4 regions of the Streptomyces sp. NPDC059534 genome follow, and region 3 is predicted to be linked to each of the others. Evidence: riboswitches for the same ligand, from Rfam matches in the RefSeq annotation. Region 3 holds a riboswitch; each other region holds the start of a gene.
The links. Region 3 has a riboswitch for cobalamin ahead of ACFVZH_RS28850 (energy-coupling factor ABC transporter permease). Riboswitches for the same ligand answer to the same signal wherever they lie in the genome.
Positions count from the first base shown of each region.

Region 1: another riboswitch for cobalamin. It lies ahead of ACFVZH_RS14075 (ribonucleoside-diphosphate reductase subunit alpha); the one in region 3 lies ahead of ACFVZH_RS28850 (energy-coupling factor ABC transporter permease).
Region 2: another riboswitch for cobalamin. It lies ahead of cobN (cobaltochelatase subunit CobN); the one in region 3 lies ahead of ACFVZH_RS28850 (energy-coupling factor ABC transporter permease).
Region 4: another riboswitch for cobalamin. It lies ahead of ACFVZH_RS02145 (prenyltransferase/squalene oxidase repeat-containing protein); the one in region 3 lies ahead of ACFVZH_RS28850 (energy-coupling factor ABC transporter permease).

Region 1 is NZ_JBHWAQ010000009.1:138,820-143,683, reverse strand. Features, by position in the region: gene ACFVZH_RS14075 (ribonucleoside-diphosphate reductase subunit alpha) at 1-1,527, opposite strand, end outside; cobalamin riboswitch at 1,659-1,789, opposite strand; gene ACFVZH_RS14070 (GNAT family N-acetyltransferase) at 1,838-2,338, opposite strand; gene mctP (monocarboxylate uptake permease MctP) at 2,429-4,054, opposite strand; gene ACFVZH_RS14060 (DUF3311 domain-containing protein) at 4,051-4,305, opposite strand; gene ACFVZH_RS14055 (helix-turn-helix domain-containing protein) at 4,418-4,864, opposite strand, start outside.
Region 2 is NZ_JBHWAQ010000011.1:79,239-84,102, reverse strand. Features, by position in the region: gene ACFVZH_RS15900 (precorrin-2 C(20)-methyltransferase) at 1-1,368, opposite strand, end outside; gene ACFVZH_RS15895 (precorrin-8X methylmutase) at 1,365-2,018, opposite strand; gene ACFVZH_RS15890 (cobalamin biosynthesis protein CobG) at 2,015-3,277, opposite strand; cobalamin riboswitch at 3,356-3,507, shown strand; gene cobN (cobaltochelatase subunit CobN) at 3,544-4,864, shown strand, end outside.
Region 3 is NZ_JBHWAQ010000028.1:34,101-38,964, forward strand. Features, by position in the region: gene ACFVZH_RS28830 (serine hydrolase domain-containing protein) at 1-906, shown strand, start outside; gene dhaK (dihydroxyacetone kinase subunit DhaK) at 1,127-2,119, shown strand; gene dhaL (dihydroxyacetone kinase subunit DhaL) at 2,172-2,846, shown strand; gene ACFVZH_RS28845 (PTS-dependent dihydroxyacetone kinase phosphotransferase subunit DhaM) at 2,978-3,370, shown strand; cobalamin riboswitch at 3,421-3,656, shown strand; gene ACFVZH_RS28850 (energy-coupling factor ABC transporter permease) at 3,685-4,383, shown strand; gene ACFVZH_RS28855 (energy-coupling factor ABC transporter substrate-binding protein) at 4,380-4,864, shown strand, end outside.
Region 4 is NZ_JBHWAQ010000002.1:10,229-15,092, forward strand. Features, by position in the region: gene ACFVZH_RS02135 (energy-coupling factor transporter transmembrane protein EcfT) at 1-259, opposite strand, end outside; gene ACFVZH_RS02140 (SCO2322 family protein) at 256-936, opposite strand; gene ACFVZH_RS02145 (prenyltransferase/squalene oxidase repeat-containing protein) at 933-2,183, opposite strand; cobalamin riboswitch at 2,257-2,396, opposite strand; gene ACFVZH_RS02150 (MBL fold metallo-hydrolase) at 2,462-3,544, opposite strand; gene ACFVZH_RS02155 (aldehyde dehydrogenase) at 3,671-4,864, shown strand, end outside.

The sequences.
Region 1 (4,864 bases), on a different contig from region 3:
ACGCCAGCGGGCGTTGGAACGCCCGGCCTGCTCGGTCGGGTAGAAGTTGATGTCGACGACCCGGTCGAGGAAGGTGACGGCCGTGCGGACGGTCGCGTCGAGGCGCTCCCAGTCGATGTCCCCGCCGCCGGCTCCCGGGATCACGAACGAGCCCAGGTTGACCGAGCCGAGGTTGCAGACGGCCGTCTCGCCGTCGTTCGTGACCTCGATGATCTCGGTGCAGAGGTTCGAGGAGTGGACGACCGTGCCCGGCTCGGCCGTCTGGTTGGCCGTCCGGTTCGACGCGTCCTTGAAGGTCATCCAGCCGTTGCCGGTCTGGGCCAGGGTCCGCATCATCCGGCCGTAGAGGTCGCGGGCCGGCATCGACTTGCGGGCCAGGCCCTTGGCCTCGGCGGCGCGGTAGGCGGCGTCGAACTCGTCGCCCCACAGGTCGACCAGCTCGGGTACGTCCGCCGGGGAGAACAGCGACCACTCGGCGTCCGCGTTGACCCGGCGCATGAACTCGTCCGGGATCCAGTGCGCCAGGTTCAGGTTGTGCGTACGGCGCTGGTCCTCGCCCGTGTTGTCGCGGAGCTCCAGGAACTCCTCGATGTCCGCGTGCCAGGTCTCCAGGTAGACGGCGGCGGCGCCCTTGCGGCGGCCGCCCTGGTTCACGGCGGCGACGGAGGCGTCGAGGGTCTTCAGGAACGGCACGATGCCGTTGGAGTGCCCGTTGGTGCCGCGGATCAGCGAACCGCGGGCGCGGATGCGGGAGTAGGAGAGCCCGATGCCGCCCGCGTGCTTCGAGAGGCGCGCGACCTGGTGGTAGCGGTCGTAGATGGAGTCCAGCTCGTCCTGCGGGGAGTCCAGCAGGTAGCAGGAGGACATCTGCGGGTGGCGGGTGCCGGAGTTGAAGAGCGTGGGGGAGGACGGCAGGTAGTCCAGGCGGCTCATCAGCCCGTACAGCGCGGCGACCTCGTCGAGCGCGCGGACGCTGTCGTCCTCGGCCAGACCGCAGGCCACACGCAGCATGAAGTGCTGCGGGGTCTCGATCACCTGGCGGGTGATCGGGTGGCGCAGCAGGTAGCGCGAGTAGAGGGTGCGCAGACCGAAGTAGCCGAAGCGGTCGTCGCCGGCCGCGTCGATCGTCGCGTCGAGCCGGTCCGCGTGCAGCGCGACGAACTCGGCGGTGCGGTCGGCGATCAGGCCCTCGCGGTGACCGACGGCGACGGAGGCGGAGAAGGAGACCGCGCCCTGCCCGGCCGCCTCGTCGGCGATGGTGATCGTCAGGAGCCGGGCGCCGAGCCGGGAGTACGCCGGGTCGTCGGCGATCAGGCCCGCGGCCGCCTCGGTGGCCAGCTCGCGCAGCTCCGCCTCGTCCGACGCGGCGCTGCGGCCGCGCAGCGCGGCGGCGGCGACCTTGCCGGGGTCGGTGTCGGGGAGATCGGCGGTGAGGTCGGTCAGGGTCCGCAGCAGCACGGTCCCGGGGCCGTCGCTCTCGACCGCGGAAGCCTCGGCCGAAGCCGGATCGGCGGGCGCGATGGTCACGTGGGGGCTCTCCCTCGCTCGGCCGGGGCCGCGACGGGGGAAGGCGGGCAGGGGCGCGAACGGTTCATGGGCCGCGCCGTGTCCACCGGCCCACTCCGCGAGGCCCGGAAGTCAGTGGCACCCGGAACGGAAGGACCGGGTGCGCTGGCGGCAGGTCCTCGGACTGACTCCGTACGAATCCGCACGAAGCACACCGTTGCGGGACAGTTCCGGATTCGCGCCGGATTCCCCTGCGTCGACAGCGAGCACGAGCATACATGTGGGGGGCGCCGCTCTTGGCACCCCCCACATGTTGTGTCGCCGCCCCGGCTCAGAACTCCAGGGCGTAGGTGCGCAGAGAGTGATCGGGGATCGGCTCCCAGTCCCGGTCCGGGGTGCGGACGAAGCCCAGGCGCTCGTAGATCCGGTGCGCGGCGACCATGGAGACGTCCGTGGAGAGCACGAGACGCGCGCAGCCGGGGAGGTCCCGCGCCCGCTCGACGCAGGCCCTCACGAGGGCCTCTCCGACGCCCCGGCCGCGGGCCTCCGGGGAGACCACGAGCATGCGGAACTCGGCCTCGCCCTCGACCGCGATGTCGGCCCAGGGGGTGGCGCCCCGGGCGAAGGTCACCCCGCCCAGGAGCCGCCCGTCGCCGTCCTCGGCGACGAGCACCTCGCTCTCGCGCGCCCGCCGCTCGGTGTCCCGCAGCACGTGCAGGTACGAGTCCTCGGCCCCGTACTTCAGCAGCCCGTCGTTCAGATAGGTGCCCGCGGTGAGCTCGCCCAGCTCCTCGTGCTCCTCGGGCCGTACCGCCCTGATCGTGAAGTCCATGGGGCCAGTCTCCCCCGCGGGCGACGCGCGGGGGCCCGGGATCTCCTGGCGGAGAATCCCGGGCCCCTGCGCGTACGGCCGTGCCGCGGGTCAGTGCGTCCCGACGCCGACCTTCGGCGGCTCGGTCCGCACGCCGGTGTCGCCGGCGTCCGCCGTGTAGTCGGACGGCGAGGTCTCGTCGATGCCCTCGGGGGCCTTGACGGCCTTGAGGACGAAGGTCAGGACGACCGTGACGACGAGGTTGAGGACGAAGGCGGTGAGGCCGATGTAGCCGATCTCGCCGATGCCCGGGATCTCGGCGGAGGAGCCGCCGAAGTGCTTCTGGGTCGGGCTGGCGACGCCGTACGCGGCGACCGTGCCGTAGACCATGCCGACGGCCCAGCCGGCGAGCAGCGCCCAGCGGTGGAACCAGCGGGTGAACAGGCCGCCGACGAGGGCCGGGAAGGTCTGGAGGATCCAGATGCCGCCGAGCAGCTGGAAGTTGATCGCGACGGTCTTGTCCATGGTGAGGACGAAGACCAGCGCGCCGACCTTCACCAGGAGGGAGACCAGCTTGGAGACCTTGGTCTCCTGCGCCGGTGTCGCGTCCGGTTTGATGAAGTCCTTGTAGATGTTCCTGGTGAACAGGTTGGCCGCCGCGATCGACATGATGGCCGCCGGGACGAGCGCGCCGATGCCGATCGCCGCGAAGGCGACACCCGCGAACCAGTCGGGGAACATCGTCTCGAAGAGCTGCGGGATGGCGAGCTGGCCGTTCTTGACCTTGATCCCGGCGGCGATCGCCATGAAGCCGAGCAGCGCGAGCAGGCCCAGCATCAGGGAGTACAGCGGCAGGATCGTGGTGTTGCGGCGGATGACCTCGCGGCTCCGGGACGACAGCGTCGCCGTGATCGAGTGCGGGTACATGAAGAGCGCGAGCGCCGAGCCGAGCGCGAGCGTCGCGTACGTCCACTGGCCGGCCTCGCCGGGGACGAGCGCGCCGCGCGGCTTGCCGGTCGCCGGGTTGGTCTGCGCGTACGCCTCGCCGGCCTTGGCGAAGATCTCGTCGAAGCCGCCGAGCTTGATCGGGATGTAGATGATCGCCACCGCGATGACGATGTAGATCAGCGTGTCCTTGACGAAGGCGATGAGCGCCGGGGCGCGCAGACCCGAGGAGTACGTGTACGCCGCGAGGACGCCGAAGGCGAGCAGCAGCGGCAGGTCCTTGACGAACCAGTGGGTGTTCTCGCCGCCGCCGACGCCCATCACGTCCAGGACGGCCTGGATGCCGACGAGCTGGAGCGCGATGTACGGCATGGTGGCGAGGATGCCGGTGACCGCGACGGCGAGCGACAGGCCCTTGGAGCCGAAGCGCCCGCGGACGAAGTCGGAGGTGGTCACGTACCCGTGCTTGTGCGAGACCGACCACAGGCGCGGCAGGAACGTGAAGATCAGCGGGTACACCAGGATCGTGTACGGCACGGCGAAGAAACCGGCCGCGCCCGCCGCGTAGATGGCCGCCGGGACGGCGACGAAGGTGTACGCGGTGTAGAGGTCGCCGCCGAGCAGGAACCAGGTCACCCAGGTGCCGAACGACCGGCCGCCCAGGCCCCATTCGTCGAGGCTTTGCTCATTGTCGGCCTTGCGCCAGCGCGCGGCCAGGAAGCCCATGACCGTGACGGCCACGAAGAAGAAGACGAAGACGCCGAGCGCCACGCCGTTCACGCCGTCCTTCATCGCGCGTCACCTCCCTTGCGGGCACGCTGGTCCAGCTGCCACAGCTTGTACGCGATCATGGTGAGCACGGTGGAGATCAGCACCCAGAGCATCTGGTACCAGTAGAAGAACGGGATGCCGGCGAAAAGCGGTTCGGTCTTCGCGTACGAACTCACCCAGAGCATCGCCACGAACGGGGCGAACAGGCAGAGCGCGATCACCACCCTCAGGGGGGTGATGGTCGGTTGTTTCCCTTGTGTCGCTTCTGACATGGCGATTCCGTCCCCTCGCTGATCACCTCGGTAATGCTGGGGAAATCTAGGGGACGCCTCCGCCGCAGGGAACCCCCGTCCGCATAACGGAACCGATTATTCGGAAATCTCCTCAGAGCCAGCCTTCCTTGGCCGCCCGCACCCCCGCCTCGAACCGGCTGCGCGCGCCCAGCCGGTTCATCAGTTCCGCGTTCATCCGGCGGACCGTCCGCAGCGAGACCCCGAGCCGCCGGGCCGCGACGTCGTCGGTGCAGCCGATGCCGAGCAGCAGGAGCAACTCCCGCTCCTGCGGGGACAGGTCGTGCTCGTCCCGGCGCGGGCTCTCGCCGAACGGGGTGCCCGCCTCCCACAGCCGGTCGAAGAGCACCACGAGGGCGTGCACCAGACCGGGGCTGCGCACTTCCAGGGCGCCGGCGCGCCCGTCCGCCGGGTCGACCGGGACGAGCGCGGCCTCACGGTCGACGACCACCATGAGCATCGGGACGACGGGCATGGTCCGGGCCTCGCCGCCGAGGTCGCGGTACCAGCGCACGTAGTCGACGGTCGGCGGGTCGTTGCG
Region 2 (4,864 bases), on a different contig from region 3:
GGTGACGATGCGGACCGACTGCTCGGGGCCGCCGACGTCGCGGGCGACGACCACCGGGGTTTCGGGGGCACGCAGGTCGAGCAGGAGGTCGCGGGCGGCGGCCACCTGGTGCGTACGGGACTTGGACCCCGGGTTGTAGAGGGCGATCACGAGGTCGGCGGAGGCCGCGGCGCGCAGCCGGGCCTCGATGACGTCCCAGGGCTTGAGCCGGTCGGAGAGCGAGATCGTCGCGTAGTCGTGGCCGAGGGGGGCGCCCGCGGCGGCGGCGGCCGCGTTGGCGGCGGTCACCCCGGGGAGGACCCGTACGGGGACGTCGGCGTAGGCGGGTTCGCAGGCGACCTCCAGGACGGCGGTGGCCATCGCGAAGACGCCCGGGTCGCCGCCGGAGACGACCGCGACCTTCCGGCCGCGGCGGGCCAGGTCGAGGGCGAACTCGGCGCGCTCGGACTCGACCTTGTTGTCGGAGCCGTGGCGGATCTGGCCGGGGCGGAGCACCGGCACCCGGTCGAGGTAGGTGGTGTAGCCGACGAGGACGTCGGCGTTGACGAGCGCGCCGCGCGACTCGGGGGTCAGCCAGGGTGCCCCGGCCGGGCCGGTGCCGACGACGACGACCTCGCCGCGTTCCCGTACCGGGGGCTCCTGGTCGACGCGGGAGGGCAGGACGGCGACGGAGAAGTACGGGACGGACTCCGGGTCCACCTCGGACAGGGCACCGGTCCGCTCGCCCGTCATGAACGCCCGCTCCACGTACCGGGCGTCGTCCAGGCGGCCGGCCCGCTCCAGGGCCCGCTTCACGGTGGGGAAGGTGCGGCCGAGCTTCATCACGACCGCCGAGTCGGTGCCCGCGAGACGGGCCGTCAGCTCGTCCTCCGGCAGGGTGCCGGGGATGATCGTGAGGACCTCCTCCGCCTCGCACAGCGGCTCGCCGAGCCGGGCGGCGGCGGCGCTCACCGAGGTGACGCCGGGGATGACGGTGGTGTCGTAGCGGTCGGCGAGCCGCTTGTGCATGTGCTGGTACGAGCCGTAGAACAGCGGGTCGCCCTCGGCGAGGACGGCGACGGTGCGGCCGGCGTCGAGGTGCGCGGCGAGACGGGCCGCGGCTTCCTCGTAGAAGTCGTTCAGGGCGCCCCGGTAGCCGCCGGGGTGGTCCGTCGTCTCCACCGTGAGCGGGTACATCAGCCGCTCCTCGATGTGGTCCTCGCGGAGGTGCTCCGCGGCGATCGAGCGGGCGATGGAGCGGCCGTGGCGGGCCGAGTGGTACGCGACGACGTCGGCGGCGGCGATGGCCTTCACCGCGGCGACCGTCATCAGGTCGGGGTCGCCGGGGCCGAGTCCGACGCCGTACAGCTTTCCGGTCACGGTGGTCATGCCTGGATCTCCGCTTCGTGGGCGATCGCGTTGATCGCGGCGGCCGTCATGGCGCTGCCGCCGCGCCGGCCCCGTACGACGAGGTAGTCGAGGCCGAGGGTGTTCTCGGCGAGGGCGTCCTTGGACTCGGCGGCGCCGATGAAGCCGACCGGTATGCCGAGGACGGCGGCGGGCTTCCCGGCGCCCTTCGCGACCATCTCCAGGAGGTGGAAGAGGGCGGTGGGCGCGTTGCCGATGGCGACGACGGAGCCTTCGAGGCGGTCCCGCCACAGTTCGAGGGCGGCGGCGGAGCGGGTGGTGCCCAGTTCGGCGGCGAGGGCCGGCACCGACGGGTCGGAGAGGGCGCAGATCACCTCGTTGTCGGCGGGCAGCCGCTTGCGGGTGACACCGCTGGCGACCATCTGCGCGTCGCAGAGGATCGGCGCGCCGGCCCGGAGGGCTTCGCGGGCGCGGGAGACGACCTGCGGCGAGTAGGCGATATCGCGTACGAGGTCGGTCATGCCGCAGGCGTGGATCATCCGGACCGCCGCCTGGGCGACGTCGGCGGGCAGGCCCGCCAGATCCGCCTCGGCACGGATCGTGGCAAAGGACCGGCGGTAGATCTCCGCTCCGTCCTTCTCGTAGTCGAACATCCTGTTGCTCTCGCTCATCTCGTCGGGTTCGTGCGGGCGGTGGCGACCGCTTCGGTCAGGGAGCTGCGGGGGGTGGGGAGTCCGTCCACCAGATAGGTGTCGTCGCCGGTGGCGAGGACCTCGATCCAGCCGCCGTACGGGTGCCCGCAGCGGCGGGCGCACCCGGAGAAGTGCACGGGCAGCGGCCCGGCGGGCGCGGCGAGCGCGTCCGCCCGGACGTCGGCGAGGGACTTGGCGCAGCCGGGCCGCCCGGTGCAGGCGGTGACCCCCGCCCCGGGCGCCTCGGGCCGGGTGATGAGCCCGTGCCGCTCCAGCTCCCGCAGCCGGTCCGTGCCGGTGCGGGGTGCCGGGCCGGCCGCGGGGGCCGGAGCCACGACGACCACGCCGCGCCAGGGGGTGAGCCGGAGTTCGGCGGCGGGCAGCAGGGCCCGCAGCTGGGCGGCGGTCAGCCGGCCGAGCGGTGCGAGGACGTGCAGGGCGCCGCCGGGGAGCGCGCCGGGCGCGGGCGGCGGGGACACGGTGAGCGGCGGTACGGGGACGGGCTCGGCGGTGATGCCGGCCCGCGCCAGGGCCGCGGCCCAGTCCGGAACGTGCTCGTCGGGCAGTTCGCCCGGCCGCCAGGCCCCGTTCCCGGCGGCCTCGGCGGCGTCGAGGAAGGCGAGGGCGGCGGCGAGGGCGGCGCGGACGGCGTCGGCGGCGTCGATCCGGAAGACCCGGGAGCGGAGCCACAGCCGCACGGAGCCGTCCGCCTCTGCGACCAAGCTCACATCCCCGCCGAGCCCGGCGACCTCTCCGCACCCGTCGTCCAGGACGAACAGGAACCGTCCCGAAAGGGACGCGGCCCGCGGTTCGGCGCACAGCGCGGCGTCCAGCTCGCGTGCCCACAACTGCACGTCCGCGTGGCCGAGTCCGCCGAGGCCGGCGGTGGGCGAGGCGATGATGTTGCGGACGCGTTCGTGGGTGGGAGAGGGCAGCAGGTCAGCCTCGGCGAGCAGCTCGGCGAGCCGTGCCCCGCAGTCGTCCGCGAGGCCGCGCAGTTCCGCGTTGCCGCGCGAGGTGATGCTGATCCGCCCGTCGCCCAGGGTCTCCGACGCGTGGGCCAGGACCTCGGTCTGACGTGGCGTCAAGCGTCCGGCGGGCAGCCGCAGTCGGGCGAGCCGCCCGTCGTCGGCGGAGTGCAGGCGCAGCGCCCCGGGGCAGGCGTCGCCACGGTCCCGTATGCGAGGTTCGCCCGGTTCGGGCGCCGGGGGTGGGGTGGGCGGCATGGCGGCGAGCATACCCACGGGGAACCGGCCGACCACCGGGTGTGATCCGGCCGACTCCCCGGCCCGGCCCGGCCCGCCGACGGCACGATCTACTATGCAGACGGCATGGGGTCCCAGGACCCCGGGGAGGAAGCCCGGTGAGAATCCGGCGCGGTCCCGCCACTGTGAGCCCGGCCCGGTCGTGTTTCGGCACGACCTGGAACGGGTGAGTCAGGAACTCCCGCCATCCATACGACCACCCGGGGCGCGGACAACCCCGAGGAAGGCCACCGCACGCCATGCTTCTGCTGCTGTCGCACTCCGACACCGACCTGCTCAGCGCCCGGGCGGCGAACGCCGGCTCCGCAGGCCCGGTGGAGTACCGCTTCGCCAACCCCTCGCGCCTCCCCCTCGCCGAACTGTCCGCCCTCCTCGACGACGCCGAGCTGGTCGTCGTCCGCCTCCTCGGCGGACTCCGCTCCTGGCAGGAGGGGCTCGACGCGATCCGCGCCGCCGGAAAGCCGGTCGTCGTCCTCAGCGGCGAACAGGCTCCCGACGCCCAGCTGATGGAGGCGTCCACCGTCCCCGTCGGCGTCGCCACCGAAGCGCACGCCTACCTGGCGCACGGCGGCCCCGCCAACCTGGAGCAGCTGGCCCGCTTCCTCTCCGACACGGTCCTCCTCACCGGCCACGGCTTCGAGGCCCCGGCCGCCGCCCCCACCTGGGGCCCGCTGGACCGCACCCCGCGCCGCACCGACGGCCCGACCGTGGCCGTGCTCTACTACCGCGCCCACCACATGAGCGGCAACACCGCCTTCGTCGGCGCCCTCTGCGACGCGATCGAGGACGCCGGCGCCCAGGCGCTGCCGCTGTACGTGGCGTCCCTGCGCGCCCCCGAGGCCGAGCTCGTCGACACCCTCCGCACCGCCGACGCGATCGTCACCACCGTCCTCGCCGCCGGCGGCACCAAGCCGGCCGAGGCGCAGGCCGGCGGCGACGAGGAAGCCTGGGACGCGGGCGCGCTCGCCGCGCTCGACGTGCCGATCCTCCAGGCGCTGTGCCTGACCGGCTCGCGGTCCGCCTGGGCGGAGAACGACGAGGGCCTCTCCCCGCTGGACGCCGCCAGCCAGGTCGCCGTGCCCGAGTTCGACGGCCGGCTGATCACCGTCCCGTTCTCCTTCAAGGAGATCGACGAGGACGGCCTGCCCGCGTACGTCGCCGACACCGAGCGCGCGGCCCGCGTCGCCGGGATCGCCGTCCGGCACGCGCGGCTCCGCCACATCCCGAACGCCGAGAAGAAGCTGGCGCTCGTCCTCTCCGCGTACCCCACCAAGCACTCCCGCATCGGCAACGCGGTCGGCCTCGACACCCCCGCCTCCGCCGTCGCCCTGCTCCGCCGCCTCCGCGCGGAGGGCTACGACTTCGGACCGGAGGAGGACCTCCCGGGTCTGGTCTCCGGCGACGGCGACGAGCTGATCTACGCCCTCATCGACGCCGGCGGCCACGACCAGGACTGGCTCACCGAGGAACAGCTCGCGAAGAACCCGGTCCGCATCCCGGCCGCCGACTACAAGCGCTGGTACGCGACCCTGCCCGAGGAACTGCGCACCCACGTCGAGG
Region 3 (4,864 bases):
CCGCTCGACGACACCGTCCCGGCGAAGCGGCCCGTCACGGTCCGGGACCTGCTCACCTCCACCTTCGGGCTCGGCATCGACATGACGGCGGCGGGCTCCCCCATCCTGGCCGCGCTCTTCGAGCGGGGGGTCTACGGCCAAGAGGACGGATGGCTGCTCCCGGGACCGGAGCCGGACGAGTGGGTGCGCCGCCTCGGCACACTCCCGCTGATGTACCAGCCCGGAGAACGCTGGCAGTACAACATCAGCAACGACGTGCTCGGCGTGCTCGTCGCCAGGGTCAGCGGCCGGCCGTTCGAGACGTTCCTGCGCGAACGCGTCCTCGACCCGCTGGGCATGAAGGACACCGGATTCCACGTGCCCGCCGACAAGATGGACCGCCTGCCGCCCCTGTACGCCCCCGACCCGGAGACCGGGAAGTTCGTCGTGGAGGACGAGGCCGAAGGGGGGCACCACAGCCGGCCTCCGGCGTTCCCGTCGTGCGGCGGAGGACTCGACTCGACCGTCGACGACTACCACGCCTACTTCCGGATGCTGCTCGACGGCGGCATGCACGGCGACCGACGGATCCTGTCCCGGGCCGCCGTGGAGCTGATGACCACCAACCGCCTCACCCCCGAGCAGACATCCGACCTGCAGGCATGGGCCCGCAGCATCGTCCATCTGTCACACGGTCAGGGGCAGCACGGCGGCTGGGGATTCGGGATGGCCGTGCGCGCCTACCGCGGCGACTACGCGCCCGTCGGCCAGTTCGGTTGGGACGGCGGGACCGGCACCACCACGTACGCCGACCCGCACAACCGGCTCGTCGGCATCCTGCTCACCCAGACCGGCATGTCCACCCCGGATTCGGCTCGCGCCATCCACGACTTCTGGACCACCCTCTACCAGGCGATCGACGACTGACCTGCCTCCCTGTCTACGTATCTACGTACCTACCTCCCTGCGTGCGTGCCTGCCTGGTGGAACCGGAATCACCCGGATCCGGCCGGCGACGCACCGGTGCGCCTCCGCGCCCTCGCGTCGATAATTGCTCCATGATGCGCGTTCGCACAGGACATCCCCTGCCCTGACCTGCGAGAACCCTGCTCAGTGACGTGGCTGCTCATCTCACCAGGAGGTACCCGTGAGGATGTTGATCAACGTTCCGGAGACCGTCGTCGCCGACGCGCTGCGGGGGATGGCCGCCGCCCATCCCGAGCTGACCGTGGACGTGGAGCGGCGGGTGGTGGTGCGGCGGGACGCGCCGGTCGCGGGGAAGGTGGCGCTGGTGTCCGGGGGCGGGTCGGGGCACGAGCCGTTGCACGGGGGGTTCGTGGGGCCGGGGATGCTCACGGCGGCATGCCCCGGGGAGGTGTTCACCTCGCCCGTACCCGATCAGATGGTGTGGGCCGCGGCGGCGGTGGACAGTGGCGCCGGAGTGTTGTTCGTCGTCAAGAACTACACCGGTGACGTGCTGAACTTCGAGATGGCGGCGGAGCTCGCGGAGGACGAGGGCATCCAGGTCGCGAAGGTGCTGGTCGACGACGACGTGGCGGTGACGGACAGTCTGTACACGGCGGGGCGGCGCGGAACCGGGGGCACGCTGTTCGTGGAGAAGATCGCGGGGGCGGCGGCCGAGGAGGGCGCTCCGCTGGAGCGGGTGGAGGCGATCGCCCGCCGGGTGAACGAGCGGTCGCGGTCCTTCGGGGTGGCGCTGAGCGCGTGCACCACACCCGCCAAGGGCAGCCCCACCTTCGATCTCCCCGACGGCGAACTGGAGTTGGGCGTCGGCATCCACGGCGAGCCGGGCCGCGAGCGGCGGGCGATGATGACCTCGCGGGAGATCGCGGACTTCGCCGTGGACGCGGTCGTCGAGGACCTGAGCCCCGCCGGTCCGGTGATCGCGCTGGTCAACGGGATGGGCGGGACGCCGCTCCTGGAGCTGTACGGCTTCAACGCGGAGGTGCAGCGCGTCCTCGCCGAGCGAGGCGTACCGGTGGCGCGGACGCTGGTCGGGAACTACGTGACGTCGCTCGACATGGCCGGCTGTTCGGTGACCCTGTGCGAGGTGGACGAGGAACTGCTCCGCCTGTGGGACGCGCCGGTGCAGACGCCCGCGCTGCGCTGGGGCCGGTGAGGCGACGATGGGGACCGTCGGGACGACGGCGGGAACGGAAGAGGGAGGCGGCATGACGGAGACCTTCGGTGCGGAGTTCCTGGTGCGCTGGCTGGACGTGGTCGCCGAGGCCGTCGACCGCGAGGCGGACCGGCTCACCGAGCTGGACTCGGCGATCGGCGACGCCGACCACGGCGCCAATCTCAAGCGCGGCTTCGCCGCCGTCGCCGACGTGCTGGCGAAGGAGCCCCCGGCGACCCCCGGCGCGGTGCTCACCACCGCCGGACGCCAGCTGATCTCCACCGTCGGCGGCGCGTCGGGCCCCCTCTACGGGACACTGCTGCGCCGCGCCGGGAAGTCCCTGGGCGAGGACGAACAGGTCACCCGCGAGCGGCTGGCCGACGCGCTGAGCTCCGGTGTGGCCGCCGTGTCCCAGCTGGGCGGTGCCCAGGTGGGCGACAAGACCATGCTGGACGCGCTGGTACCGGCCGTGGAGGGCCTGCGGACCTCGTTCGAGGCGGCCCGCGCCGCCGCCGAGGCCGGCGCCCTCGCGACCGTACCCCTGCGGGCGCGCAAGGGCCGGGCCAGCTACCTCGGCGAACGGTCGGTCGGACACCAGGATCCGGGGGCGACGTCGTCGGCACTGCTGTTCTCGACGCTCGCCGAGACCGCGACGGGCCGGGCCCCTGCGGCGGGGACCGCTGAGCCGGCACCGGCTGACGGCTCGGGCACCGAGAGGGCGTCGTGAGTACGGCGGGTGGGGGTCCGGCGGCTGAGGGTCCCGCGGCTGGGGGTCCGGCGGCTGGTGGCTCGACCGATGGTGGCCCGGCCGCTGAGGGTCCCGCCGCCGGTGGCCCCACAACTGAGGGCCCGGCGCTCGTGGGCGTCGTGCTCGTCTCGCACAGCGCGGCGGTCGCGGCGGCCGTGGCCGAGCTGGCCCGGGGGCTCGCGGGCGGCGGGGTCCTCGCACCGGTCGCCCCGGCGGGCGGGCTGCCCGACGGGGGCCTGGGGACCAATGCCGAGCTGATCGCCGGGGCCGCGAAGGACGTCGACCGGGGGGCCGGGGTGGCGCTGCTGGTCGACCTGGGAAGCGCCGTGCTCACCGTGAAGGCGCTGCTTGCCGAGGGCGACGAACTGCCGGACGGCTCCCGCCTGGTGGACGCGCCGTTCGTCGAGGGCGCGGTGGCGGCGCTGGTGACGGCGAGTGCGGGCGGGGATCTCGACGCGGTGGCGGCCGCGGCATCGGAGGCGTACGCCTACCGCAAGGAATGAGCCTCCGCGGCGAGTGCGCGGAGTGACGGAAGGGCCGCACCGGGTGGCGACCGTGTTGTGATGCACCTGGTCAACGCACTAATGTCGCAGGGCCTTGGTGTACGGGAAACCGGTGCAGTACCGGTGCGGCCCTCGCCACTGTGATCGGGAGGTCCGGCTCCACCCCCGCGGGTAACACCCTCGGGGAAGCCACTGGACCGCGACGGGAGACCGCCGCGGTGTGGGAAGGCGGAGCCGGACCGTATGACCGTCAGCCAGGAGACCGGCCAGGGTGCGTTGTCCATCCACGAGGTGCTGGAGAGGGTCTCCCGACCATGCATATAGCCGAGGGGTACCTGCCCCCTGCGCACGCCGCCGCCTGGGGTGTCGCGGCCGCCCCGTTCGTCGTCCACGGGGTCCGCGCGCTGACCCGCGAGGTGCGGTCGAACCCCGAGTCCACCCTGCTGCTCGGCGCCTCCGGCGCCTTCACGTTCGTCCTGTCCGCACTCAAACTGCCCTCGGTGACAGGCAGTTGTTCCCACCCGACCGGTACGGGCCTGGGCGCGATCCTCTTCCGGCCGCCGATCGTGGCCGTCCTGGGGACGATCACCCTCCTCTTCCAGGCCCTCCTGCTCGCCCACGGCGGTCTCACCACGCTCGGCGCCAACGCCTTCTCGATGGCGATCGTCGGGCCCTGGGCGGGGTACGGCACCTACCGACTGCTGCGCCGCTTCGGTACGCCGCTGATGGTCGCGGTCTTCTTCGGCGCGTTCGTCGCCGACCTCTCCACGTACTGCGTCACCAGCGTGCAGCTCGCGCTGGCCTTCCCGGACCCGGGCAGCGGCATCCCCGGAGCGCTGGCCAAGTTCGGCGGGATCTTCGCCGTGACGCAGATCCCGCTGGCGGTCAGCGAGGGCCTGCTCACCGTGCTCGTGATGCGGCTGCTGACCCAGTCGAGCAAGGGCGAACTGACCCGGCTCGGCGTCCTCGCACCGTCGCGGACGGACCGTCACGAGGAGGCGGCCGCCCGATGAGCACCAAGATCAGCCGCAACACGAAGATCAACGCGCTCCTGCTCCTCCTCGTCGCCGCGCTCGCCGTCCTGCCGCTCGTCCTGGGCCTCGGCGACCACAAGGAAGAGCCGTTCACCGGGGCCGACGCGGAGGCGGAGACCGCGATCACCGAACTCCGACCGGACTACAAGCCCTGGTTCAGTCCCCTGTACGAACCTCCGTCCGGCGAGATCGAGTCCGCCCTCTTCGCCCTCCAGGCAGCACTGGGCGCCGGCGTCCTGGCGTACTACTTCGGCCTGCGCCGCGGACGTCGCCAGGGCGTGGCCCTGGCGGCGGGGGCGGCTGCGACTGCGGACGGAGAGGTCGGGGACGGGGGCGGGGACGGAGTCGAGGGCGTGGACTCCGGTACGGCCGGCAGCGGGCCCGTCGCCTCCGCCGGTTCCACAGCCGCCGACGGTGCCGCCGGTTCCGTGCGGACCGGCGGGGGCGTGACCGCCGACGG
Region 4 (4,864 bases), on a different contig from region 3:
ATCCGGCGACTCCCACGAGCAGCCCGAGCAGCAGCGGATTGGTGGTGCGGGAGGCGGCGACGGCCAGGCCCAGGGCCCATAGCCACCAGGCTCCGGCGTGCAGCGCGTTGGCCCGGGTCGCCACCGGGGCCGCGAACCGGGAGCCCGGACCGGGCCGGGACCCCGACGCGGGCCGGGACCCCGGCGCGGGCCGGGACCCCGGCGCGGGCCGGTCCGTGTGCGGGGCCGTGAACGTGCCGCGGCTACGGGCGGGGCTCATCCGCGACGGCGGGCCTTCCAGATCGCGGCGCCGCCGAGCGCCAGGACGGCCGCCCCGCCGGCGAGCACGCCGAAGGACGGACCGCCGCTGCCGTGCCCGGGGGCGGCGGCCGCGGGAGCGGTGGGCGCGGGGGACGCCGGGGCGTTCTCCGCGACCTGCTCGCCGCAGCCCCGCGCCGGATAGCCGGCGATCCCGCACAGCATGGCCGCGCTGTCGTACCGCAGCGGCTTCGCCACCGCGGCCAGCGCCTCCGCGCCCGTCGCGTCCTCGCGGACCTCCGCGCAGCCGACCTTGATCAGCTTCTCCGGCGGGTGCTCGCCGGGCGGGGCGTCCGCGGGGCCGCCGAAGTCGACGACGACGGCGATCCGCTTGCTGCCGTCCTTCTTCTCCACGCCCCCGCAGATCCCCGCGAAGTCGGGGGCCAGGGCCGGCTGGGAGGTGTCGCTCGTGCCCTGGCTGATCGCGAAACGGAAGCCGATCGCGTCGCCGTCGGCGGGCCGGGCGGTCGCCGGGCCCTGGGTGGCGTACGCCCAGGGCTTGCCGCCGTCGCTCTCCCAGAACGACCAGTAGCGGTAGCCGGCGGCCTGCGCCGGGGCGGCCGCGACGGCGGTCAGGGTCAGCAGCGCCCCGGCCGCGGCGCCCGCGATCCGGGCGCCCGCCCTGCGGGTGGCTCTCACTTCTTGCGGCCGCTCACGAGGAAGCCGATGCCGACGCCGACGACCGTGCCGATGCCGATGATCCACCAGATGTCGAAGCCGGACTCCTCGTCGTCGCTGGTGGAGGAGGCGGAGGTGTCGGGGGTCTTGGGCGCGGGGCCGGTGGCGTTGAGCTGCTCGACCAGGTCCGCCGTACCGAACTCGCGCGGGTCGGTCTCGGTGGCGCGGGCGGCCAGGATCAGCTGCGCGTACGCGGCCGGTCCGCTCTCCTTCGCCCAGGCGGCGGAGTTCTTCTCCAGCCACACGAGGGCGGGCTCCGCCTCCTGGGCGGCGCCGGCCGCGGCGAGGGCCACGACCGCGTCGGCGGTGTTGCCGATGTCCGGCTTCTCGGTCGTGTCGGTGGCGCCCGGCATCGGCGGGGTGGTGAGGTGGCCGGTCTTCGCGAGGGCCTTCGCCAGGTAGGAGGCGCCGTTGAGGGCGGCCCGCTCGGCGGTCGGCTTCGTGAGGTCGGTGCAGACCGGCGGCTGCTCGGGGGACGCCTTGGTGGCGGCGATGCTCTTGCCGAGTCCGGCGAGGGTGGCCGCGGCGGTGGCGTCGGCGTTCGCGAGGAGCGTGCCAGCCTTGTCCGGCTGGTACGCGAAGGCCCCGGCGCCGTCCTTGTCCGAGCAGGGCAGGGCGAAGGAGAGGAGCGCGTCGTACGGGGTGCGGCCGTCGGCGGAGGTGTACGAGCCGGGCTTCTCCCCGGTCGCGGCGAGCGCGCCGACGACGATCGAGGTGGAGTTGGCGTCGCTGGCGCCGCCGGCGCCGTAGCCCCAGCCGCCGTCCTTGTTCTGCACGGTCTTCAGCCAGGCGCTGCCGGCCTTGACGGCCTGGTCGACCTTCTCGGGCGCGGCGGCCTGGCGGCGGACGGCGCCGAGCGCCTGGACGGCGACGGCGGTGGCGTTGGTGTCCCGCATCGTCTTGGCGTCACAGGGCGTCGCCGCGTCCGCGCGGTACGAGGCGAACGAGCCGTCGGCGCACTGCTGGCCGAGGAGCCAGCCCACGGCCTGGTCGGCGGGCTGGTAGCCGGTGCTCCGCTGGGCGAGGAAGGCGAGCGACTGGCGCCAGACGCCGTCGTACGTCGGGTCCTTCGTGCCGTACAGGCCGGTCGCGGGGGTGCCGGTCGAGGGGGTCGGAGAGGGCGCGGCGGCGGCCGGGACGGCGGCTGCGGCGCCGAGTGCGACGGCGGCGGCGGCGAGCGCGGCGGCGCTGCGGCGGACGGTGTTCATGGGGCCCTCTCCTGCGGCCGGGCACCGGCACGCCTCAAGGGCACCAGGCTCCGGCTCCGTATTCCTCGACGGTGCCGGCGGTCACGTCCCGGGCGGGGCATTCCGACTTGCCGGTCCTTGCGGGGACCGGCTCACGGTTGCGGGTCAGTGCCGGATTCGCACCGGTCTTCCCCCCGTACGGGCATGATGACGACCCGCTCACTGTACCGGCCCGTACGCCCTCCGCTCCGGCGGTGCGAGACGCCTCACACCGCACCGACTCAGGGGGAGGCGGCAGGTCACCGCGGGGGGCGCGCCGCCGGCCGGGCGGGGAGCGCGACCGGCTCCACGGCGATGTAGGTGACCGGGTCCGTGCCGGTCACGGCCTCCGCGCGGCCCAGTTTCACGAGGCGGCGCACATGGGCCTCGGCCTCGCTGACGGCGATGTTGCGGGAGCCGTGGGGGATCTGGTCCCAGGGCCGGTTCCACTCCATCCGTTCGGCGAGCTGCCAGGGGGTGAGCGGGGCGGCGAGGAGGCCGAGGAGCCCGGTGAGGCGTTCCTCGTGGTGGTCGAGGAGTTCGCGGACCCGGCCGGCGGCGTCGGCGAAGGCGTACTGGTGGGCGGGGAGGACCTCGGCGACGCCGAGGCGGCCGATCCGTTCGAGGGAGTCGAGGTAGTCGCCGAGGGGATCGGCCCCGGTGGCGTCGTCGGGGTCCTCGTACAGACCGATGTGCGGGGAGATCCCGGGCAGCAGGTGGTCGCCGGAGAAGAGCCGGCCGTGGCCGGGCAGCCGCGCGGGGTGCTCCTCCTCCAGGTGGAGGCAGACGTGACCGGGGGTGTGGCCGGGCGTCCAGATGGCGCGCAGCCGCCGGCCGGCCAGGTCGAGCAGCTCGCCGGGGACGATCTCGCGGTCGGGGAGCGCGGAGCGCAGGCCCGGCAGCGTCCGCATCCGGCCGGACGCGCGGGCCGCCCGCAGCGGCGCGATGTGGTCCTCGGGGGCGCCGACGGTGGCGAGCTTGCGGGCGAGGTAGTCCAGCCAGGTGCCGGGTTCGGCGCTCCGCGTCCGGCGCACGACGGCGGTGTCGGCGGCGTGCATGGCGATCCACGCCCCGGACTCCTCGCGGACCCGGCCGGAGAGGCCGTGGTGGTCGGGGTGGTGGTGGGTGATGACGACCCCGTGGACGTCCCGCACCGAAAGACCCAACACCTCCAGGCCGCCCGCGAGTTCGGCCCACGACGCGGGGTCGTCCCACCCGGTGTCGACGAGCACCGCACCCCGGTCGGTGTCGAGCACGTGGACCAGGGTGTGGCCGAGCGGGTTGTCCGGGATGGGCACCCGGAGCGACCAGACGCCTCCGCCGTGCTCGGTCACCTGGGTCATGTGCCCTCATCTCTACGAGACCGTACGGAGCTTGCTCGACCATTGCCCACTATAACTAGAACTGGTATCAGTTCTGAGGCATCGTCAGGAAGTCCAGGGAATCCATCTCCTCGGGAGGCAGCGGTCATGACCGAGCTTGTGGAGCACGGAAAGCTGTTCATCGGCGGGGAGTTGACCGATCCGCTGGGCACCGGAGTGATCGAGGTGATCTCCCCGCACACGGAGGAGGTCATCGGACGCGTCCCGCACGCCTCCGAGGCGGATGTCGACCGGGCGGTCGCGGTCGCCCGCCGGGCCTTCGACGAGGGGCCGTGGCCCCGGATGACGGTCGGGGAGCGGATCGAGGTCGTCAGCCGCATCAAGGACGCGATCGCGGTGCGGTACGAGGAGATCGGCCGCTCCATCAGCGCGCAGAACGGCTCCCCGTACTCGTGGTCCGTCCTCGCCCAGGCGCTCGGCGCGATGATGGTGTGGGACGCGGCGATCACCGTCGCCCGGGACTTCCCGTACGAGGAGCGGCGCGGCGGTGTCCTCGGCCCGCTGCTGGTCCGGCGCGAGCCGGTCGGCGTGGTCGCGGCCGTCATCCCGTGGAACGTCCCGCAGTTCACCGCCGCCGCCAAGCTGGGGCCCGCCCTGCTCGCCGGCTGCACGGTGGTCCTCAAGCCGTCCCCGGAGTCGCCCCTCGACTCGTACATCCTGGCCGAGATCGCCACCGAGGCCGGGCTGCCCGAGGGCGTCCTCAGCATCCTGCCCGCCGACCGCGAGGTCAGCGAGTACCTCGTCGGGCACCCCGGCGTCGACAAGGTGTCCTTCACCGGATCGGTCGCCGCCGGCCGCCGGGTCATGGAGGTCGCCTCCCGCAACCTCACCCGCGTCACCCTCGAACTCGGCGGGAAGTCGGCCGCCGTGATCCTGCCGGACGCGGACCTGGAGACCGCCGTCGCCGGGATCGTCCCGGCCGCCTGGATGAACAACGGCCAGGCGTGCGTCGCCCAGACCCGCATCCTCGCCCCCCGTTCGCGGTACGAGGAGATCGCCGAGGCCCTCGCCGCGGCGGCGGGCGCCCTCGTCGTCGGCGACCCGCTCGACCCGGCCACCCAGGTCGGCCCGCTCGTCGCCCGCCGCCAGCAGCAGCGCTCCCTCGACTACATCGGCATCGGCCAGCAGGAGGGCGCCAAGGTCCTCGCGGGCGGCGGCCGCCCGGCCGGACTCGACCGCGGCTGGTACGTCGAGCCGACCCTCTTCGGCGGCGTCGACAACTCCATGCGGATCGCCCGCGAGGAGATCTTCGGCCCGGTCATCTGCCTCCTGCCGTACGGG